DNA from 4 places in the Salinicoccus sp. RF5 genome. Region 2 is predicted to be linked to each of the others. Evidence: predicted binding sites of a transcription regulator. Region 2 holds the regulator's gene; each other region holds the start of a gene.
What was found. Region 2 encodes Rex, which represses fermentation and respiration genes when NADH is low (regulators of the CRP and FNR family bind a similar motif). Its sites were predicted from a motif close to TTGTGAAATATTTCACAA; they were not measured.

Region 1 (5,910 bases), on a different contig from region 2:
GGTCTCACGAAGAGTTCGAAACCGGTATAGCAGGCCGAAGGATTCCCGCTCAGACCAAAAAGCGGAGTGTCATCGAGCATGCTCACCGTCGTAACACTGCCCGGCCGCATACCGACCTTATTGAACAGCTCTACAGCACCCAGTGCTTCGTAAAGCTTCGGAAGATGATCATAATCGCCGACGGAGACACCGCCAGTCGTGATGATCGCATCCACTACCTGAAGCATCTCGCGCACCCTTCCAAGGAGTGCATCAAAATCATCCGCCTCCAGTGCATACATGCGTCCATCGATATTCATCCGTTTCAGTTGGCTCAAGATCATCGGCCCGTTGGAATTCCTTATCTTTCCGGGCTCAAGCGGTGCATCGATATCCACCAGTTCACTGCCGGTCGCAAGTATCCCGACGATCGGCTGACGGTATACCTTCACATGCTTGTAGCCGAATGTTGCCAATGTTGCCACAGCGCCTGGATTGATGAAGGTGCCCTCGGGCACTATCGTTTCGCCCTCCCTGCATTCCTCGCCCCGGATGGCGATATTCTCCCCAACCTCGAACGATTTCCTTACAGTAAATGTATTTCCCGCCTGCCGTGTCTGCTCAAACATGACGACTGCATCGGCACTCTCTGGGACCGGCGCACCCGTCATGATGCGGAAGGCTTCATTCTGCTTCAATTCGTAGTCGCTTGTCGAACCGGCCGGAACCTCGGCAACGACTTCAAATTCGACCCTGCTTTCCCCGGACGCCCCCGAAGTGTCTGCTGCGCGGATTGCAAAACCATCCATCGCAGATTTATCGAACAGCGGCACATCCATGGTCGCCTTCAAATCTTCACCAAGGATACGGCCATAACTCTCTGTATGGGAAACCGTTTCGACAGACAGTGGCTTTATGCGTTCCACGACCCGCTCCACTGCTTCTGTCACTGGGATGGGTGTACGATTCAAATTCATATCATCACTACTTTCGTCTTGTAGATTCTGTTATACTCATTGTACTAGAAAGGAAGATTCAAATGTCGGAATTCACTCATTTCAACCCGGAGGGCAGAGCACGCATGGTCGATGTATCAGATAAGGAAGTGACGACCCGTACAGCCGCCGCCAGAAGCATCCTCGGCGTAACCGGGGAAATCCATCAGGCGATTACCGGCGGTAAGGTCAAAAAGGGGGACGTCCTGTCCGTGGCGCAGGTTGCAGGCATCATGGCAGCGAAGAACACTCATCAGATCATCCCGATGTGCCACCCCCTTCCCCTTTCCGGCGTCGATATATCGTTCCATTGGGACCTTGAGGACGGATACTTCCTCCATATCGAGGCGACGGTCAAAACGACCGGCCGGACAGGTGTGGAGATGGAAGCGTTGACCGCAGCCAGTGCCGCCGCGCTCACCATCTATGATATGTGCAAAGCCATCGACAAAGGTATGGTCATATATGAGACGGCGCTCCTGTCAAAAACCGGAGGAAAGTCCGGAGACTACCATATCAACAAATAAGGCGTGCCCGCCGGGCACGCCTTATTTGTTGAGTTCATGTACAAAGTGGTTCAGCTCAGGCACGATCAGCCGCTCCATGCCAAGCGTCACCGCTCCTGTGGAGCCCGGCAGTGCAAAGATGACGGTACGCCCCATCGTCCCCGCCACAGCCCGTGATAGGATGCTCCGTGACCCGATATCTTCAGTGAAGCTCAACATCCTGAAGATCTCACCAAATCCTTCGATTTCCTTGTCGAACAACGGACGCAGTGCCTCGATCGTCACGTCTCGGCGGGCGATGCCCGTGCCCCCGGTCGTAATGACGGCATCCAGTCCACTCTCGACCATCTGCCCGATGGCTTCTCTAATTTCGTGGGCGTCGTCCTTTACAATCATGTAGTCGCCCTCACCGATGACGGTATTCAGCGCCTCCAAGTGCTGAATGACCTTCATTCCACCCTTGTCAGTATCCTTCGTCCGCGTATCACTGATGGTGATGACGCCCACTTTGATGTCCCGATCGATTCTGCCGATGATGCTCATAGATATCCTCCTAGCCAAACAGTTGGTTGACGAGCGTTTTCGCCTTGTTCATTTCATCCAGTCCATGAATCAAGAGACGCCCATTCCTGAAACATACGAAACGGTAACCGTCATAATGGAACTCCTGGAAATACGGGGTCCGGTTCACCTTCGTGCCAAGATGGCCTACCGCATGCTCCACCGCCGCTTCGGTGATCCGGTCATCCATCACCTGGACCGTATCCCTCCCGCACAGGCGCATCGCCACATCAGCCTTCATATCGAGCGCCGGGTAGGTCGGGGCTTCCCCGCATGTATCACAATGTGCCTCCTTCATACCGTCGATGCGGTATTTCATATGATCCATATCCCATACATTCCCGATACGCATGTAGAATGGCGCTTCGTACTGTTCCGTCAATATCTTCAGCGCTGTGGTGACCTGTTCGGCCACTGCCATCTGGACAGCCGGCGCGATGATGCCGGCTGTATCGCATGTCAATGTGGTCGTTGGCAGCACCGGCACGAGGCAGCGGTAGCAGGGCGTCGCCGGGACGAAACCGCAGCTGCTGTAGGATGCTTCGACACAAGCCGCATACACCCATGGTTTGCCGTACTTATAGGCCACATCATTGATCAGGAGGCGTGTATCGAAATTATCTGTACCATCCAAAAGCAGATCCGCTTCCTCTACGAGACTTTCGAGCAACGGCCCGTCACAATGTGCGATGTGGGCGTCGATTTCGAGATCCGGACGTATTTCCAACAGCCGTTCCCTGGCTGCTATCACTTTCGGTTTCTTCTCGTCCGCATCCTTTTCGGTATAGAGCGTCTGGCGCTGCAGATTGGAATACTCCACATAATCACGGTCGATCAGGATGAGCTTCCCTATCCCGGCACGTGCCAGCAATTCACTCGAAAGAGAACCAAGCGCCCCGGCCCCGACGATGAGTACCGTACGGGACGCGATGAGGCGCTGTCCTTCCACTCCTATTTTATTGTATAGCATCTGTCTCGAATAGCGTTCCATATTATCACTCTCATGCCAGTTCATTTTTCTTAAGATTACTATTCATGTAGAACATTGTAAACAGGGCGATGATACAGAATACGGCCAGGAGTATGAACCCGAGGGCATAGCTCCCTGTTAAATTGTGCGTCTGGTCGATGACTATCGGCGGGAAGAAGCCGCCAAGTCCGCCCATCATGGCAACAAATCCGTTGCTGATGCCCGCCTGTTTGGAGAAGTATGTCGGAACGAATTTGAATACGAGACCGTTCCCGATTCCTGCACATACTGCAGCCAGCAGGCTGCCCACTGTAAACAGGAAGATGAAGTTGTACGTGAAGGCCAGAAGCAGCCCGGAAATTGCCAGTCCAACAAAAGTGATGATCAGGGCATGCAGTGCATTGAACTTGTCGCCGATCATCCCTCCCACCGGCCTGAGCAGTGTCGCTATAATGATGAATACCGCTGTCCTGACACCTGCATCAAGCGTAGTCAGGCCAAACAGTTCCTCATTTGTAAGGAAGCCCGGCAGGAAGAGGCCGAACGCGACAAATGCACCAAATGTGATGAAGTACCACAGGTTGAAGAAGTAGAACTTGTAGTCCCTGATGACTTCCTTGAACTGTTTCGCAAGCGGAAGGTTCACCTTCTTCTCCTGCTTGTCTCCAAATATGAACTGCAGGATGGCGAAAAGTGCAAGTACTACAAGATAGGTCTGCACTGCTGCCTGCCAGCCGCCGAAGGCGAGTGCCAGTGCAGGTGCGCCGAAGCTCGTCACCGCAGTACCGATGTTGCCCATTCCATATACACCGTTTACGAAACCATGCTTCTCTTTTGGATAGTATTTAGGAAGACTTGTAACACCAATACTGAATGTTGCACCACCGATGCCGAGGAATACGGCTGCGATCATAAGATCCATTACGGTGCTTGCAATGCTTAGATAGAATACGGGAATCAGCAGGAATATGAAACTGAATAGAAATACTGTGCGCGCGCCTGTCTTATTCGCGAATATGCCGAAAGGTATGCGCAATACGGAGCCCAGTATTACCGGCAGCGCAACGATGAGCGCCTGCTGTTCTGCAGCTTCCGGTATATCCTTTACAATTTCGGGGAATAGCGGCGCCAGCAGTGTCCATACCATGAATCCAGCGAGCAGGCTGAATGTATGGAGGATAAGCTGTTTTTTACCCATTTTTTCATTCATACGGACTAACCTCACTTACTTTAGATTGTGATTTATTATACAAATTTATTATATAATCTGTTGGCAATCTCTGTAAGAAGGGAAAACCCTACATTTGGGCAGCGGGGCCCCTATTCGGTAATCAGGGTGTTCACCTGCTCCAGAAGCACTTCTTCATCGACTTCCTTGAGTACTTTATCGGCCATCGTAAACAGCACGGACTCCTCTTTCACCATATGTACCATCAGCACTTCGTATGCTTCCATGACGTCCTTTACCATTTCATTCATGCTGTCGAGCGACATTTCATTCATATCGTGCATCGAATGATGGAAGAAGTGTTGGATATAGGCATCGATTTCCTGATGCTCTTCCTCTATTGAGAAGATCGGTCCCTGCTCCAGTCCAATGTAGGCACCGAGCATCGGGAAGAAATACTGCTCCTCCTTTGCCTGATGACGCTTCAGGGGCTTCTCGAACGCCGTCAGCTTCTCCCTCAGATCCTTTATGACCATGAGTCCTTCGAGGCGGCTTTTGACATCATCGTTTTCAAATTTGAGCACCAGCTGGAACCATTCATTCATCAGATATTTCAGATACCTGTGCTCATTCTCCAATACACGCAATGCTTTTACTTTAAATTGAAACTGTTCCTGCTCTACCATTCCATTCACCTACATTCAAAAATCTATCAATTTTTTCTTCATGGCATATTCTACAAGTTCAGGGCGTGTGGAGAGGCTCAGTTTCTCCATGATCCTTGCTTTATGCGCCTCCACCGTCTTGACTGAAACGAACAGCATTTCCGCTATATCCTTATTGCCGTAGCCTTTGGCGACCAGAGGCAGGATTTCCAGCTCCCGCTTCGTAAGGATGCTGAAGGGTTGCCCCAATTTCTCCGGGACATCTTCATCATTCAGAAGCTTTTCCATATTCTCATCCATGAGGACCGGGTCGATATACCTCTCCCCCTCGTGGATTTTCCTGATTGCCTTGATCAGTTCCTCATCGGGAGAGTTCTTCAAAATATATCCTTTTGCCCCGCTTCTGAAGGTATGCCTAATATATTCCTCATCGTCGTACATCGTCAGAATAAGTATCTTTATATCAGGAAATGCATCGTGGATGCGGCTGGCAGCAAAAAGGCCGGATTCTCCTGGAGGCATGCTGAGATCCATCAGGAGCACATCCGGCCCGAGTTCCTTCACCTTTTCGAAAGCCTGTCTGCCGTCAGCTGCCGTGCCGACCACTTCCATATCCGGCTGATAGTTGATCAGCATGCTGAAGCCTGTGCGGACTACTGCATGGTCATCAGCAATGACAATTTTCATGCTATCTCCTCCTATACTGGAATGGAACCGAAGACTCTGGTGCCTTTTCCGGGCATGCTGTCGACGCTGACAGTGCCGCCCACGCTGCTGGCCCTTTCCGACATGCCGAAGAGGCCGAGACCTGTACCAATCGGAGTGTCCCCGGTCCGGAAGCCCAGGCCGGAATCTTCAATTTCGAAATGGACATGTGGGCCTGTTCCGTCATCCATTTCCTCAAGCCTTACATTGACCGTATCCACTTCAGCATATTTGGCGGCATTGAATATCGCTTCCTGGATGATCCGGTAGAGCACCGTCTCCACTTCCGGATTGAAGCGCTTCCGCTGGATGTCGAGCGTGCAGTCCACAGTGATTCCATACTGCTTTTCGATCCATTTGA
Region 2 (5,910 bases):
TGATTCATTGAAGGCACATGATGGGGGCGTCGTACTTGCAGATGCCGATGAGAAGTTCAGCAGCGGCCTTGAGACATTTACACACGCCGTCCCACGCATCAGTTCTGTAGAGAAGTACACATCCATTCTACGCCAGGAGGATGTACATCAGATGGTGCCTGAATATTTAAAAGTATCGGAGGCTGAGAAAAATTGGATGGAGCGCACACAGTCATAAGAAGAATGGAAGTTGATGATCTGGAAGCTGTATATGAAATCGAATCAGCCTCATTTCCGAATACATCATGGAACATCGAATCTTTTCTCAGGGAACTGACAGCAAATCAGTTTGCCTATTATTTCGTCCTCGAAAAGGAAGGCAGGATAGTGGGCTACTGTGGCGTATGGCTCGTCATAGATCAGAGTCAGATCACCACAATTGCCGTGGACAGAAGAGAACAGGGCAATGGCTATGGCCGTCAGCTTCTTCAGCATGCAAAGGAATATGCGGGTGAATCTGCAGATATACTTTCATTGGAAGTGAGCATAGACAATCATAGGGCCATGAAGCTGTATGAAAAGGAAGGATTCCTCTATGGGGGAATACGGAAGGACTATTATGGACCGGGAAAGGATGCACATGTCATGTGGGTGAGCCTGAATGAATGAAGAAGTGATCATACTGAGCATTGAGACGAGCTGTGATGAAACAGCGTGCAGCATCGTGAAAAATGGGAATGAAATACTGTCGAATGTGGTCGTCAGCCAGATAGAAAGCCATAAGCGTTTCGGTGGTGTGGTACCGGAAGTGGCTTCAAGGCACCATGTTGAAACCATCACAGTAGTGATTGAGCAGGCGTTGGAGGAAGCAGAACTCCTCCCGTCAGACCTTTCCGCCGTAGCAGTAACGGAAGGGCCGGGATTGATCGGCGCATTGCTGGTCGGCATCAATGCCGCCAAGGCATTCAGTTTTGCACATGACCTGCCCCTCATTCCCGTACATCATATCGCAGGCCACATATATGCAAACCAGTTGGAGGAGGAACTTGAATTTCCCCTCATCTCCCTCATTGTTTCTGGAGGGCATACGGAGCTGATTTATATGAAGGATCACATGTCTTTCGAGGTCATCGGGGAAACAAGGGACGATGCAGTGGGTGAAGCATATGACAAGGTAGCGAGAGTCATCGGTCTGCCTTATCCTGGCGGCCCCCATATCGACCGTCTGAGCAGGGAAGGGGAAGATACTTTCAACTTTCCAAGACCCTACCTGGAACCGGACAGCTATGATTTCAGTTTCAGCGGACTGAAGTCCTCAGTCATCAACACACTTCACAATTACAGGCAGAAGGAACTTGCCATAGACAAGGCGGATGTGGCGAGAAGCTTCCAGGAGAGCGTCGTTGATGTGCTGACGAAAAAGACCATGATGGCTGTTGGAAACTACGGAGTGGACCACCTGATCATTGCAGGAGGCGTCGCCGCCAACAGTGGATTGAGGTCCCGCTTTGAAATGCTCTGCCAGGAGCAGGGAATAAAGCTCAGCATACCCCAGCTGAAGTATTGTACCGACAATGCAGCGATGATCGGCGCTGCAGCCTATCATCTCTATAATAATAATGCCTTCGGTACACTCGATCTGAATGGCAGGAACTTCATCGATATAGAAGAATACAGTATATAGAAAGCCATGTCCCTTGATTTTGGGACATGGCTTTCTTGTATCATCCTTGATTGTCAATACGGAACATTTGTTTTAAACAGCTTGTGGATAACTTGTTGATAAAAATGCGAAAAGCTGTTTAAACGTCGCGGGTACTGGGGATATAAATGTGCACAACTATGTGTATAACTTATTCCTCCTGTGGATGGACCGCTGCATTATGCAGTGCTGTGCACTTTCAGATGTGAATAAAAATGTGGTTAAGTCCATTTCCCGTCATCTCCATTAAAATGGAACCTGTGTTCGCAATAGGTTTATATCTCTTCCAGCTGTTCCTCCAATGCAGCCCATTCGATCATCAGTTCATCGAGCTGTGCCTTCTGGGCATTCAGCTGCTCATTGTACTCTGAAGCCTTCTCATAGTCCCCGTAAACTTCAGGTTCGGCAAGTTTTTGTTCGGTCGCTGCAATTTCCTCTTCGAGCGCCTGGATGCGTTCTTCCATCCTGCTTGTGCTGCGCTTCAGCTTCTGCATCTCGTTCCTTTTCTGCTTCTGCTGTTCATAATCCGTGCCGTTCGGCCCTTTGTCCTCCTGCTTCTCCACTTGGATTGCGAGGGAAGCCTGTTCTTCCTTCTTATGACGATAGTAGCTATAGTCCCCGTTGTAGGTCTGGAGATGCTGAAGATCCATCTCCACTATCTTGGTGGCGATGCGGTCGATGAAATACCGATCATGGGAGACGAATAGTATGGTGCCGGGGAAGTTCTGGAGCGCCTCCTCCAGCACTTCCTTGCTGTCGATGTCCAGGTGGTTGGTGGGCTCGTCAAGAATGAGCAGGTTATTCTTCTCAAGCATCAGTTTAGCCAGCTGGATGCGGGCTTTTTCCCCACCGCTCAGATCGTTGACACTCTTCATCACTTCATCCTGCGTAAACAGGAAACGCCCCAGCACTTTGCGGACATCACTTTCATTCATGTTCGGATATTCATGCCACAGTTCTTCGAGGACATTCCTGTTGGAGGTGAATTCGGCCTGCTTCTGGTCATAGTAGCCGATGGAGACATTCGTGCCGTAGATGATTTCTCCCGCATGACGGGGCAGTTTCTTCGCAATGGTTTTGACGAGCGTGGATTTTCCGATACCATTCGGACCGATGATCGCCAGACGGTCCCCCTTATCGACGTTCAGGGTGATGCCGCTGTTCAGCGTCTCTTCATATCCGATGTCGAGGCTCTTGATACGGAGGACATCGTTTCCACTCTCCCTTTTTATATCGAAGGAGAAACGTGCACTTTTTCTGTCGATCTGCGGCGTATCCATCCGGTCCATCTGCTCAAGCTTCTTGCGGCGGCTTTTTGCCATATTGCTCGTCGAAGCCCGTGCGATGTTCTTTTCGACGAAGGTTTCGAGCTGTTTGATCTCCTTCTGCTGATGTTCGTAGGCTTTCATGCGAAGGCTGTAGTTCTTTTCCTTTTCCTTCACGTACTTTGTATAGTTCGAGTGATAGAGTGTCCCACGGTTCATCTCCACTTCAAAGATCTTATCGACCGTGCGGTCGAGGAAGTAGCGGTCATGGCTGATGATTGCGATTGCACCTGTAAAACTGTTCAGGTACTGTTCAAGCCAAGCCACGGTGTCCATGTCCAGGTGGTTGGTCGGTTCATCGAGAAGGAGCAGGTCCGGCTTTGACAGCAGCATCTGGCCCAGGGCGAGGCGTGTCTTCTGGCCGCCCGAGAATGCATCGACGTTGCGGTCGAGGTCGTCCTTGGTGAAATTGAGTCCGGTGATGACCGTCTTGATCTGTGCATCGATCGTGTACCCTCCCTGGGACTCGAATGAATTCTGCAGGGTATCATAACGTTCCACCTGCTCGCTGTAGGCAGGATCGTCGTAGTCATGTTCTGCCAGCCAAGTCGTTACTTTCTGCATCTCCTCCTGGATGTGGAGCAGGTGCGAGAACGGCCGCATCATTTCATCCTGCACAGTCTGGGAGGATTCCAGTGTCATCTGCTGGGTCAGGTAGCCGATGGAGATGCCTTTCGGAGTGGTGATCTGCCCCTCATCAAGCCCAAGTTCGCCTGCCATCATTTTCATGAGCGTGGTCTTTCCGGCACCGTTCTTCCCCACGATGCCGACGGTTTCGCCCTTTTTTATTTCAAGATTTATATTTTCAAAAATCATGTCTGTACCGAATGATTTCTTTACATTTCCCAACTGCATCACTATCATATTCATTACCTCACTTTCTTCAAGTCTACAATAAATAAATAAAAAAAACGATGAAATTAAACGACGTTGACTACACTATGAAAATCGAGATATGCTATAATATATCAACAGAGTGTAATAAACGAGGTGTGGGACATTTGAACAGTAAAAAGAAAATCCCAAATGCAACTATGAAACGTCTCCCTTTATACTATAGATTTTTTAAGAACGCTGAAAAATCCGGTGTGGACAGAGTCTCATCCAGAGAGATCAGTGAGGCATTGGATATTGACTCTGCCACTATAAGGCGAGACTTCTCCTATTTTGGGGAGCTTGGTAGAAAAGGGTACGGCTACAATGTCAAAAGCCTTCTGAACTTCTTCATGGAACACATCCAGGGGAATGAAGTGAAGAATGTTGCGATCATTGGTGCCGGCAATCTGGGCAGCGCGTTATTAAACTACAAATTCAGTAATATAAATGATAGAATGAACGTAGTTGCCGCCTTTGACAGCAATGATGAAATTGTTGGAACATCCATCAACGATACATTAGTATATCATCCAGATGAACTTGAAGATATGGTCAGTAGACATAACATAGACGTTGCGATACTCACCCTGCCGGCAGAGGTCAGCCAGGCGATGGCTGAACGGCTTGTAGATGCGGGCATCAAGGGTATACTCAACTTCACGCCTATCAGATTGGACGTAAATGATGGAATCTATGTACACAATATAGATTTGAGTGTTGAATTGCAGGCGCTATTCTTTTATATGAAACATATCTAGGAGGGGTAATATGCTTGAAATGTTTATGCCGGGGACACTTATGGCAGTAGGGCCGACAAGTATGATTGTAATCGCTGTGGTAGCATTGATCATATTCGGACCCAAGAAGCTTCCTCAGTTCGGACGCGCAATGGGCTCCACTTTAAAGGAATTTAAAGACGCAACCAAGGGCCTTGCTACGGATGATGATGACGAAGAAGAACTCGAGAGAAAAAAGCAGCCGAAGAAAATTGAAGCGGTTGAAGTTGAAAAAGCTGAAGAAACAAAAGTATAAAGATTTGGAGGTGGCGAAAGCCACCTTTTTTTAAAGAGTTTAAAGAGGTGAAAAGTAAGATGACAGACTCGGAAAAAAAAGAATTTACCGAGCACCTGGAAGAGTTGAGGAAGCGTCTGCTCATTGTCATGTATTTCTTTGTCGGCGCGTTGATTATAGGGTTTTTCCTCTCCAAGCCACTGATATACCAGATGCAGAATGCCCCATGGGCAGAGTCGATCCAAATGCACGCATTCCAGGTCACGGACCCGTTGAAGATCTATCTGCTCGTGATCGTCATAATCGGTCTTGTAGTGGTGTTGCCGGTCATCATGTATCAGCTTTGGGCATTTGTGGCACCGGGGTTGTATGGCAATGAACGGAAGTTGACGCTGAGCTACATCCCGATCGTCATGATCCTCATGCTGATCGGCATGGCTTTCGGCTACTTCGTTCTCGTACCCTATATCATCCAGTTCACTTTCGATCTTTCGGAAGACATGGGGATCGAGACGACCATCGGCATCAACCAGTATTTCGGGTTCCTCTTCAGGACGGTCCTGCCATTCGGCGTCATCTTCCAGATGCCGATCCTGGTGCTTTTCCTGACACAGCTTGGCCTGTTGACGCCGATGTTCCTCAAGAAGAACAGAAAGTATGCCTATTTCATCCTTCTGGTGATTGCGGCGCTCATTGCCCCGCCAGATCTGATGACGCATATCATGCTGACGATACCAATGATCGTACTATACGAAATCAGCATATACATCTCAAAAATCGGCTATCGGAGGCATTTGAAGGCAGAACAGAAGGCAATAGAAGAATCTTTGGATTCCGACTAGGGAGGTATTCAGGGTGAAATTCGATTCGAACACTGAAGCGTTTAAAACGTTGGGAGAAGCGGACAATGACTCATTGAATGAACGGCTTGAACAGGCACAGGATGACCAGTGGAGGCAGAAATACCATGTACAGCCCATTGCCGGCAGCATGAATTCGATTGCCGGATTCGTCCAC
Region 3 (5,910 bases), on a different contig from region 2:
GGTGGAGAGCGACTGGGCTGAAGATTCTTCAAGACAGTATATCAATAATGTCTCGGCTGTTTCGAGTGATGAGGAAGGCTATATATACGTGCTGCAGAGAAGTGATCCATTCATGCTCGTTTTCAATTCCAATGGCGAACTTGTGGATCAATGGAGCGATGTTGAAATCAAGGATGGGCACTATCTAGAAATCAATCGGGAAGGCGAAGTGTATGTGGTGGAGCGGGACCATCACAGGATCATCGTTTTCAATAGGCAGGGAGAGGTCCTCCGTATGGTGGGCAATCAGCATAACCCAGGAAATACAGGGGAACCTTTCAATCATCCGACTGATATCGCCTTTTCCAGAAGAGGGGACTTCTTTGTTTCGGATGGCTACGGCAATGCACATATCCATCACTTTAATAGAGATGGTGAGTGGATCAACACCTGGGGTGGGCTTGGAACAGGAGAAGGGAGTCTCAGTACCCCCCACGCAGTAATGCTAGATCGAAACGAAAGGGTATTGGTCGCGGATCGTGAAAACAATCGGGTTCAAATATTCGATCAGAGTGGCAGCTATTTAAAAGAACTATCGAATGTATTTCACCCAATGGATATATGCCAGGACAGGGAGGGATTCATTTATGTTACAGACCAGGTGCCGTCCTTGCACGTTTTCAATTCTGATGATGCATTTATCGGCAGGTGCCGGACACTGGGCACCTTTGGGCATGGAGTCGCTGTAGATGTCCACGGTGATATCTATATTGCAGAGATGCTGCCTGACGGCATCACAAAGCTTATAGGCATATAGATGTTTGTGATGATATTCAAATAGGATGCACCACATTTAGGGAGATGGACTTATGATTGAGGAGATGGATCGTTTTTTGGGCCATCCATCCGGCAGACTGGATGATTATATCTCGAGTTATATGAAACGGGTGCCTTTTGAGAATATAGATGTGCAGAATGAAGTACCTGTTTCAGTGGAACTGGACAATCTATCCGAGAAGATAATCACACGGGGCCGAGGGGGATTCTGTTATGAGATGAACACTTTATTCAGATATTACCTAAATGAAAAGGGATATGAGGCATATAATGTTGCTGCCACTGTGAAAAATCCAGATGGATGGACACGGGAAGGCAGTCATATGTCGACATTGGTGAAGGCGGACGCACTGTATGTCGCTGATGTCGGATTTGGCGACCTGCCCGTGAAAGCCATGCCGATTCGTCCAATTGGTCAGGAAATCACAATCGATGATGTGAATGGCCGGTACCGTGCAGTTGAAGTAAACGATGGGTTTGAAGTCCAGAAAGAAAATGCAGGTGTTTTTGAAACACTGTATAAAGGATATTTCGAACCGCGTAGGCCAGAGGACTTCAACGACAATATGGACTATAATCAACACCATCCGGATTCAATCTTTACGAGGCATCTGATAATCACGATGCCGAAGAGCTATGGCCGTGTATCGATGACGGAGAACAATCTCACGATCACGATGGATGGCGAGAAAGAAAAGCTTGAAGTGACTAGAGGCAACTATCAAAAATATTTAAATGAATATTTCGGCTTGGACGTTAAAATAGACAGGTTGGAAAAGGATTCATAACGGTAAGCTCGAGGGTATATGTCAAGAAGCCATTATTTTTACTGATAATAAATGGAGTTGGAGGGATAAAAATGGCTTTCGACTACGATTTGGATTTTGACAACATCGATTTTCGTGAACAGCCTGAACTCTACAGAGTGGGAAGAGGCGAGCAGGGTGTGCTGATGGTGGAACCCTATAAAAGTGAAATACTCCCGCACTGGCGCTTCAAGACACCTGAGATTGCCCGGGAATCCTCGGATAAGATCTATCAGATGTATCTGGACTATAAGGAAGAGGACGACTTTGTAGGGATGGACATGGCGAGGAAATTCCTCCAGATGGGATATACGCGCTCCCGCCGTTATGCCAATTATAAAGGTGGAAGGAAGTACGACAAGAACGGTGAAGTGAACGAACGGGATATTGATGAGGAGAAGGCGGAATCGGCTGCGATCTTTGAAGAGAAATGGAAGACGGTGCGGGAGGATGAAGATTACCTCAAGCTGAAGAAGGCGCATCAGAAGAAGTACGGATGAGGTGATGTATCTTCCATTTTTGCTTTTGTGTGGAAGAGGTCATTAAGGAAAGGTGATTGGATGAAAGTGGTTGTTGATGCGGATGCATGTCCGGTGAAGGATATCATCATAAAAGAAACAGGGGACAGACAGGTGCCGGTCGTATTGGTGTCGAGTCTGTCGCACTATTCCACCCAGGAATTGCCCGAGCATGTCCGGGCTGTGTATGTGGAAGCGGGTCCGGATGCTGCGGACTTTAAAGTGGTGCAGCTCGTAGCAGCGGATGATATGGTGGTGACCCAGGACTACGGGCTTGCTTCCCTGCTTCTGCCGAAGGGGTGCACAGTACTCCATCATAAAGGATTTGAATATGACGCCAGGAATATCGATCATCTGCTTGAGACGCGTTATATGGGCAGCATGATCCGCAAAGGCGGCGGGAGGACGAAAGGGCCGAAGCCATTCTCCAAGGATGACAAGGAAGCTTTCCTCAAGCTGTTCCGCCAGAAGATCGGGAGTACAGTGGATAAAGGATAGTTTTTTTATTCATCGCTTTGAGCGTACAATCGAAATCGAAGCTGGATGTATAGTATATTGAAATGGAAGACATTGTTATGGGAGGAGAATTTTAATGGATGTTAAGTTTCCAATAGGTAAACTGGATGTACCAGAAACACCAACGCTTGAAAATGTACAGGAGTGGGCGGATCAGATCGAGTCCTATACAGGTCGGCTGAGGGCAGTAGTTGATGATCTGGGTGAAGAGGATCTATCAAAAACCTATCGTGAAGGGAGTTGGACGGTAAGGCAGCTTGTTCACCATATTGCGGATTCTCAATTGAATATGTATCAGCGCCTGAAACTGGCACTTACGGACGATGCACCGACGGTGCCCGGCTTTCTCCAGGGGGAATGGGCGGTGCAGCCGGATACTGAACTTCCTGTAGAGGCGTCCATCAGAATGCTCGAAGGGATGAACGCACGCATCACAGAAGTGGCGCGCAACCTGACGGAGGCGCAGTTGGACCGATATTTCATCCATGAGACGAACGGTAAGATCACTGTAGCAACAAAAGTGGCGAAACTCGCATGGCATGAAGAGCATCACTTGGAACATATAAAAATTGCATTATCGAAATGATGGAATCGAATGTCCTGATCATCGCCTGATTTCCAAAGTGTGGTTAAAGAGGTTTGAAGCCGGGAATTATTAAGTGATTGGCAAACAGCTTCATACTACGGAATGGAGGTTATCATGATGAACATCGATTTCGAGCATATCGAGACGAATGGAGTGGAGCTCCATGTTGCAGTTTCCGGCCCCGAGGAGGGAGATCTGGTGATATTGCTCCATGGTTTCCCCGAGTTCTGGTTCAGCTGGAGAAGACAGATCCGTGAGTTGGCCGAAGCGGGATATAGGGTCGTCGCCCCCGACCAGCGTGGATATAATAAAAGTGACAAGCCGGATGGGGTCGGGGCTTACCACATCGATACGCTCAGGAATGATATCATCGGGCTCATCCACTACTTTGGACATAAGGATGCAGCCATCATCGGCCACGATTGGGGCGGTGTGGTAGGCTGGCATCTGGTGAGCACGCATCCTGAACTGGTCCGGGGCTTTGTGGCGATCAATGTGCCGCATCCGGCAGTAGTCCCTATAGTCATGCTTAAGACGCCCTTGCAATGGCTGAGGAGCTCATACATGCTGTTCTTCCAGATTCCGAAAGTACCGGAGAAGATCATGAGCAGCAACGATTACCGGTATATGGAGCAGGCCCTTAAGATGACGAGTAGAAAAGGGACATTCACAGAAGAGGAGCTTGGTGCATATAAGATTGCTTGGGCAAGGCCCAAGACGCTGACGAGCATGCTGAACTGGTATCGTGCAATGCCCTCCAGCATGAAGAGTGTGCGGAAGGACGATATCGAAGTGCCCGTAAAGATCATATGGGGGAAAGGCGACCAGTTCCTGTCCAGTAAGCTGGCAGAGGAGAGCCTTAAGCTCATCGACAGCGATGCTGTAATCTGGGTCGAGAATGCGACACATTGGGTTCATCAGGAACAGCCTGAATTCGTCAATGATCAGCTCCTCCGCTTTCTGAACAAAACCGCTTCTCAAATCATAAGCTGACCATCATTCTGCACAGCCTCCGGCTGTGCTTTTTTTATTTTCCTTAATTACGTAAATTAATGTGAAAAAATTAACAAAAACTATTGCATATGTGATAATATTCACATATAATGAACCTATAGAAAAGAACGGATAATCAGAGAGGAGAAATACAAATGATCAGATGGTTTAGGGAAAATAAGGCGAGCAAATATGTATTACTTATTTTGAGGATATTCCTCGGGTTTGGCTGGTTTACGAGTGGTTTGGGCAAAGTGATGAATGGCTTTGATGCTTCAGGATATCTGCAGAATGCAGTCCAGAATCCTGTAGTCGGCCCGGACGGCAGCGCAGTCTACCCGTGGTATACATTCCTTGTGGAAAATGTCTTTCTGCCGATGGCGCCGATCGTCAACATCATGATTCCATGGGGTGAAGTGTTTGTTGGACTCGGGTTGCTTCTTGGGGGACTGACCGCATATGCTGCATTCTTCGGACTGATGATGAACTTCGCATTCCTGTTTGCAGGCACAGTATCAGTAAACCCATTGTACATCCTCATCGGCCTGGCCATACTTGCTGGAGGGCACAAGGCGGGAAGCCTCGGAGTGGACCACTTCCTGTATCGTGAGAATGAAGATGGCACATCCCGCAGATTCAAGTTCCCGATGAGAAAGCGCGAAGTGACTGAATAGCTCTTGTTTCATCAAAGACCCGGTTCCATAATGGAGACGGGTCTTTTGCTGCGTCTTCTTATGTGGGTCGTTCCCGGCCTTCTATTGAGTATTCATCCCATCCCGGTTATGATTGGCTTACAGACTAGGAAAATGGGGGATGATGATGAAATTCCTGAAAACGATAAGAAACAGCATATGGGTCATTCCTGTGATCTATTGTCTGATGGCACTTGCTTTGGCTCTGATTGTCGTCTACATAGACATGAAGATACTGCCGCTGCTCAACTTCGAACTGGCGTTTTTCCTGGCGACATCGGTCGATCTGGCCAAAGAGATCCTCGGTTCGATTTCCGGGGCACTGTTGACGATGACAACGATTACGTTCTCCACCATCATGGTAGTGCTGACTACATATTCATCCCAGTTCTCACCACGGGTGCTCACCAACTTTGTGAATGACAGGAGGACGATGCGGGTCCTTGGTGTATTCATGGGCGGTTTTCTGTATTCGATCCTATCACTGGCCTTCATGCAGCAGGCCACATTCGAAGGGGAAGTCATTTCGGCGATTGTGGCGGTCATGCTTGCCGTACTCTGTCTTTTCTTCTTTGCATACTTCATCCATTTCGTCGCTTCGAGCATACAGGTCAGCAACCTCATCAATTCTCTCGTCGAGGACGTGAAGGAAGAGATAGAAAAGGAAGAAAAGAGGATCGATCAGGATCATGTTGCAGTAAGCGGTCTGAAACCCGAGATGGTGGAGTCGTATGACACGACGACTGCACTCCAGTCCGAAGACTTCGGTTTCATCCAGTTCATGAACCACGACAGGCTGTTTGAATGGGCGGAGGAGAATGAGGCTGTCATCCATGTCGAGCAGCTGGTGGGGGAGTTTGTGACGACCTCTACCATCCTTATCACCATCCATCACGATGAAGGGACTGAAATTCCGGACAGTCTGATCAGGAATATTGAGCTCGGCAAGGAACGGAGCGTATATCAGGATGTCGACTATGGCC
Region 4 (5,910 bases), on a different contig from region 2:
TCGACCGCCGTATGCTTCATATATCCGGCCAGGTAGAGCACCCTGTTGCTGACGGGGACGGCACGATGGGCCGTCTCCTCATCGATGCAGCGTGCACAGAGCACACTGTGATGACTGAAGGAGTAATGGGAGAACAGCGACCTGTCGGTAGTGCCGCATACAGCACATGCATCGACGTTCATCTGCCCGCCGTAGTACGGCAGCATCTTGATCGCTGTGAAGGACACGACTGCAGCCGGTGCACTCTCCGCTTCGAGCAGGGAGAGGGACTTGATCATGAGGCGGTAGAAGGTCTCCTGCGCCATGTCCTCTTCCAACGCCCGCGTGATGAGTTCCATGACATAGGAGGCATAGGTGTAGACGATGAAATCACCATTGACCCGCTTGAATGGCTGGATGACATCGACTTCATTCAGTGTACCCATCCCCTTGAAACGGTTGTAGGTGAAAAGCGCCTCCTTGAGTCCCTGCTTCAGGACGATGAAGGGGCTTTTCGTCTTGTTGAACCCTCTTGCCATCAACGGCACCTGCGTCCCATCCTCCGTCAATATGGTAATGATCCGGCTGGACTCACTGTAGTTGGTCTGCCGGATCATTACACCTTTATGCTGATATATCATCCGTGACCCTAATACTCCTCATCCCGGTAACCGAGCGAACGGATGAATTGCGACTTGTTGCGCCAGTCCTTCTGGACCTTCACCCAAAGTTCGAGGTAGACCCGGCTGCCAAGAAGGTTTTCTATATCAATGCGGGCCATCTTGCCGATTTCCTTGAGCATCTTGCCGTTCTTACCAATGACCATCCCTTTTTGGGAATCACGTTCGACGTAGATGACTGCCGAAACATTGACCGTCCCCCGGTCATCGGCCTTCATGCGTTCCACTTCCACCCCAATTGCATGTGGAATCTCCTGGCTGGTCAGGTGCAGCGCCTTCTCACGGATGAGTTCGCCCACGATGAAATGCTCAGGGTGGTCGGTGATCCGATCCTCCGGATAGTACATCGGTCCTTCCGGAAGATAGCCTTCGATGACCTCGAGCAGACGGTCCACATTATTGCCCTGGAGCGCCGATATCGGCACTACGTCTGCAAAAGGGAGCTTGTCCTTATACACCTCTATCTGTTCGATGAGCTTGTCCGGATGGACTAGGTCAATCTTGTTCATCACAAGGATGATCGGGGTCTCCGTATGCTTGAGCATATCGATGATGTATTCATCCCCCCGGCCAAGCTCCTCAGCCACATTTACGAGGAAAAGTATGGCTTCCGTTTCCCTCAGCGTGTTCCGTGCCACTTTCATCATATGTTCCCCAAGCTGATGCTTCGGCTTGTGGATGCCGGGCGTATCTATGAAGATCATCTGACTCGTCTCCGTCGTATGGACACCCTGTATCTTGTTTCTTGTCGTCTGGGGCTTGTCGGACATGATGGCCACCTTCTGCCCGAGAACCTTATTCATGAAAGTGGATTTGCCGACGTTCGGCCGTCCGATGATGCTTATGAATCCCGATTTGAATTCGTTTTCTGTCATAGTTCCATATCCTTCCCTGAAAAGCCGAGCGGCAGCAGATCATCCACGGAGCGTTTGATGACTTTACCGGCCGCATTCGCCAAATATACAGGCATATCATCGTCACAGAGCTCCTTCATGACCTGGCGGCAAGTACCGCAGGGACTTGAAGGCTCTTCAGAATCCGTAATGATCACAATTGCCTTGAATTTCTTGATATCATTGGAGTAGGCGCTTACCAGTGCACTGCGCTCTGCGCATATCGTTGCCGGATAGGCGGCGTTTTCTATATTCGCCCCATAGATGTACTGGTCATCTTCAGTGATGAGCAGTGCACCCACATTAAATTTGGAATATGGTGTATAGGCGCGGCTCTGCGCCACCTTCGCCTCTTTCAGCCATTCTTCCTTGAATATTCCATCATTCATAAAAACATCTCCTCATTAAATCAGATAGGGTATAAATATAATCAGACCGATAATGACGGCGTATGCTGCAGACAGCAGCACCCCGGCTGCCCCTGCATCCTTGGCGGCCTTGGCCATCGGATGGATGGTGTCCGTGGACAGATCTACTGCAGCTTCGACTGCTGTGTTGAATGCCTCAGCAATAAGCACAAGGAAGACCGCACTGACGATGAACAGCCAGCCGGTGCGGTCAAGTCCCACAACCATTCCGAGGATGACCGCCAGACCTCCAAACACGAGGTGTACGATGAAATGCGTATCCTTCTGCATCAGCCACCGGAGGCCCATGAAAGCATACTTGAACCTGTTGTAGAGCCTCATATCAATCTTCCCGCGTTACACCGAAGGCGTCGAGTATTTCATCCTGCAGCCGGTTCATCTCCTTCTCCTCATCCGCTTCCATGTGATCATAGCCGAGCAGATGGAGGAAGCCATGGAGCGTAAGGAACATCAATTCCCTCTTATAGCTGTGGCCGTATTCCTCAGCCTGCGACTTCGCACGATCCGTGCAGATGATGATGTCACCGAGCATCCGCGGGGCATCTTCATGGATGACATTGTCATCCTCATCCTCCATTGCGAAGCTGATCACATCCGTGACGGCGTCCTTTTCCCGATAGTTCCGGTTGATCTCCTGTATCTCCTCTTCATCGACAAAGGAGACGCTGATCTCCGCGTCATCCGTTTCATTCAGATGCCCATAGGCGAAACTGATCAGCGACTCGATTTCCCTCCTCTGGGTTTCATCCGTAAAATTGCCGTCATCCATGAAATCTATAGTTATCAAGCGGCTCACTCCTTCTCGTATGCCTTGATGATTTTTGATACAAGTGGATGGCGTACGACATCCGATTCATCCATCTTATTCACTGCGATTCCCCTGACATCGGAAAGCAGTCTGACCGATTCCACAAGCCCGCTCTTTGTGGATCCCGGAAGGTCGATCTGCGTCTCGTCGCCGGTGACGACCATCTTCGATCCGAATCCGAGCCGTGTGAGGAACATCTTCATCTGCATTTCTGTAGTATTCTGTGCTTCATCCAGAATTACGAATGCCTCATTCAAAGTCCGGCCACGCATGTAGGCAAGCGGCGCCACCTCTATGACACCGCGTTCTATGAGGCGGTCCGTCTGCTCTGCGCCGAGTACCGTGTGCAGGCCATCATAGAGCGGACGAAGATAAGGATCCACCTTTTCCTTGAGGTCGCCCGGCAGGAAGCCCAGGTTCTCCCCTGCTTCCACCGCTGGACGTGTCAGAACGATCCGTTTCACACTATTTTCACGGAGCATCTGGCAAGCCAGTACGACAGCGAGGAATGTCTTGCCTGTACCTGCAGGGCCGATGCCGAATGTCAGGTCATGGCGTTTGATGTTTTCTATATACAGGCGCTGCCCGGTCGTCTTCGCACGGATGCTCTTCCCTTTTACATCCCGGGCGACCTCTTCATTATAGAGATCCGCAAGGTATTCGATCGTCCCCTTGCGTGCCATCATCGCTGCAGACTGGACGTCCCTGAGATTGATGGACATCCCGCGCTGGATGATTTTAAGCAGGTTGATCAGCACATCTTCCGTCAATTCGATGTTTTGATCATCAGCACCATCGACGGTGATCTCATTGCCGAGGGTGTGGATCGTCACATCGAACTCCTCTTCCAGAAAAGTAATATGCTGATCATTTGCACCTATAAGTGCCTGAGCCTCTTCCAGGCTGTCTATATTTATAATATTAGGCATGCGTAAACCCCTTTTTCAGAAAGTCTCTTTCCCTTTAAATTTACCACTAAGCCACCGCTACTGCAATGAATTAGTGCAGGTGAAGACAGTTCCAGAAAGTCCCCTCAGACCATTTCACCGGTCCTTGTCCACCAATATATCCAATTTGGAAATGATGGTATTCGCAGCACTCCTGAAAGACAGGAAGGCACCCGCCTCCACCTGCTTCCGACCAGCACAGTATACGGTCAGGTGCACCCCCGCCTCCTTCCCATGGGTAATCACCCGATGGATCTTTACTTCCATTACGCCTTCAGGAAGCGATGGCAGGCGCACCTTCTCGATATCCACCCGTTCCTCGAGTTCAACATGGTCACCTTCTATAAAGGCAGCCAGTGCATCAATCAACAGACGCTTTTTCGGTGCATTGCCGCAGTCCTTCGGAAAAATAATGTGTACACCTTTCGCTGTAATGATGGTCTCCATTGAGTTCCCCTCCTTCCAATACCTTTTACCCACTCCTCAAGTTATTACAATAATATGAACGATGCTACTCTTTGTTAACTTTGTCACAAAATATCAATTGTTTTCTGATTCCTTTGATTTATATTGGAATTAACAGGTAAAGGAGCGATGGTAATGAAACCAGAAATCAGAATTCCGGACTTCAACGAAGTCCCTTTCATAGTCATTTGGGAACTGACGCGCGCATGTGAATTGCATTGCCTGCACTGCAGGGCTGAAGCACAGGTTGAACGCAATCCCTACGAACTGTCCACTGTAGAAGGCAAGCGGCTTATAGACGATATTGCCGCAATGGAGTACCCGATGCTCGTATTCACCGGCGGAGATCCGCTGATGCGGACGGATGTATTCGAACTTGCAGAATATGCCGTGGAAAAAGATGTCAGGGTTTCGATGACACCGAGCGCCACACCGAATGTCACGAAGGAAGCGATGCAGAAGGCGAAGGATGTCGGACTGAGCCGATGGGCATTCAGCCTGGACGGTCATAACAAGCAGGTCCATGACCATTTCAGAGGGACTGAAGGCAGCTTCGACCTGACGATGAAAGCCATCAGCTATCTGAACGAACTTGGTATGCCGCTTCAGATTAATACGGTGATTTCAAACTATAACATCGAATACCTTGAAGAAATGAGGGAGATGGTCGAATCCCTTGACTGCGTGCTGTGGAGCGTATTCTTCCTCGTACCGACAGGACGTGGGAAGAACGAGGATATGATCACCCCCGCCCAGCATGAGCAGGTATTCAGATGGCTGAATAAGATCAAGGACGAAGTCCCTTTCGATATCAAGACGACAGCCGCCCAGCACTACCGCCGGGTGGTCATACAGGATCAGATGCGTAAGAATAAGGATCCCGATGCGCAGATCCGCTACATGGATGCCCTCAGCGAAGGCAAAACAGGTACGATCGATGGCCTTGGACGCGCACCGAAAGGCGTCAACGACGGCAATGGATTCGTCTTCATTTCGCACATCGGCCATGTCTATCCAAGTGGATTGCTGCCGGTCAACTGCGGCAACGTGCGCGTCGACAAGCTCTCCGACATATACAGGAACTCGCCGATACTCAAAAGCCTCAGGAACCCTGACCTTTATAAGGGCAAATGCGGCGTCTGCGAATTCAGGCACGTCTGCGGCGGCTCCCGCTCAAGGGCTTATGCCGCCACTGGAGATTACCTTGAGAGCGAGCCTTACTGTGTATATATCCCGAAAGCCTACCGAAAGAAGAAAAGGAAGGTCACGGAGAACTGACCGGATGATATCGATGATTTTGAAAAGGGAGCGCTATAGCGTCCCTTTTCTATGTAAATAGGTGTATTTTTACTTTAAAATACTGTTATAATGGCTATAAGAAATAGGAGGGCTAACCATGGAAAACCAGATCATCGTCCCCCACCTATGGTTTGACACGGAAGCAGAAGAAGCAGTGGAATTCTACATGTCCATGTTCCCGGAATCGAAGCTTACAGACCGTACGACACTGCACGATACGCCATCCGGTGATGCACAGTAGCTTTCTTTTGAACTCTATGGCTACAGATTCATGGCCATCAACGCAGGCTCCTACTTCACGTTCAACCCATCCATCTCCTTCTTCATCAATTTCGACCCCTTAAAAGATGAGGAGGCGGAGCGGAATCTGGAGAAGACCTGGAATGCTTTGATTGACGGTGGCACTGCACT

Region 1: LLU09_RS06480 (nitrate/nitrite transporter) is a predicted target of Rex. The motif match lies at 4,247-4,264, and genes of this name have one in related genera.
Region 3: LLU09_RS12200 (DoxX family membrane protein) is a predicted target of Rex. The motif match lies at 4,295-4,312, and genes of this name have one in related genera.
Region 4: LLU09_RS02305 (TIGR04053 family radical SAM/SPASM domain-containing protein) is a predicted target of Rex. The motif match lies at 4,254-4,271, and genes of this name have one in related genera.

What each region holds. Positions count from the first base shown of each region.
Region 1 is NZ_JAJGRC010000001.1:1,244,256-1,250,165, forward strand. Features, by position in the region: gene LLU09_RS06460 (molybdopterin molybdotransferase MoeA) at 1-956, opposite strand, end outside; gene moaC (cyclic pyranopterin monophosphate synthase MoaC) at 1,019-1,501, shown strand; gene LLU09_RS06470 (MogA/MoaB family molybdenum cofactor biosynthesis protein) at 1,523-2,023, opposite strand; gene LLU09_RS06475 (ThiF family adenylyltransferase) at 2,034-3,032, opposite strand; gene LLU09_RS06480 (nitrate/nitrite transporter) at 3,043-4,221, opposite strand; gene LLU09_RS06485 (hemerythrin domain-containing protein) at 4,332-4,865, opposite strand; gene LLU09_RS06490 (response regulator) at 4,881-5,531, opposite strand; gene LLU09_RS06495 (sensor histidine kinase) at 5,543-5,910, opposite strand, start outside.
Region 2 is NZ_JAJGRC010000003.1:1,118-7,027, forward strand. Features, by position in the region: gene tsaB (tRNA (adenosine(37)-N6)-threonylcarbamoyltransferase complex dimerization subunit type 1 TsaB) at 1-217, shown strand, start outside; gene rimI (ribosomal protein S18-alanine N-acetyltransferase) at 223-648, shown strand; gene tsaD (tRNA (adenosine(37)-N6)-threonylcarbamoyltransferase complex transferase subunit TsaD) at 641-1,663, shown strand; gene LLU09_RS09240 (ABC-F family ATP-binding cassette domain-containing protein) at 1,957-3,870, opposite strand; gene LLU09_RS09245 (redox-sensing transcriptional repressor Rex) at 4,008-4,640, shown strand; gene LLU09_RS09250 (twin-arginine translocase TatA/TatE family subunit) at 4,681-4,914, shown strand; gene tatC (twin-arginine translocase subunit TatC) at 4,974-5,735, shown strand; gene LLU09_RS09260 (glycoside hydrolase family 32 protein) at 5,749-5,910, shown strand, end outside.
Region 3 is NZ_JAJGRC010000004.1:246,506-252,415, forward strand. Features, by position in the region: gene LLU09_RS12170 (NHL repeat-containing protein) at 1-796, shown strand, start outside; gene LLU09_RS12175 (arylamine N-acetyltransferase family protein) at 849-1,604, shown strand; gene LLU09_RS12180 (DUF4385 domain-containing protein) at 1,676-2,122, shown strand; gene LLU09_RS12185 (YaiI/YqxD family protein) at 2,183-2,638, shown strand; gene LLU09_RS12190 (YfiT family bacillithiol transferase) at 2,733-3,242, shown strand; gene LLU09_RS12195 (alpha/beta fold hydrolase) at 3,357-4,235, shown strand; gene LLU09_RS12200 (DoxX family membrane protein) at 4,391-4,909, shown strand; gene LLU09_RS12205 (DUF2254 domain-containing protein) at 5,055-5,910, shown strand, end outside.
Region 4 is NZ_JAJGRC010000001.1:412,516-418,425, forward strand. Features, by position in the region: gene recO (DNA repair protein RecO) at 1-620, opposite strand, end outside; gene era (GTPase Era) at 629-1,534, opposite strand; gene cdd (cytidine deaminase) at 1,531-1,941, opposite strand; gene LLU09_RS02285 (diacylglycerol kinase) at 1,957-2,301, opposite strand; gene ybeY (rRNA maturation RNase YbeY) at 2,303-2,767, opposite strand; gene LLU09_RS02295 (PhoH family protein) at 2,773-3,717, opposite strand; gene LLU09_RS02300 (hypothetical protein) at 3,832-4,182, opposite strand; gene LLU09_RS02305 (TIGR04053 family radical SAM/SPASM domain-containing protein) at 4,336-5,478, shown strand; partial or broken gene LLU09_RS12645 (VOC family protein) at 5,597-5,910, shown strand, end outside.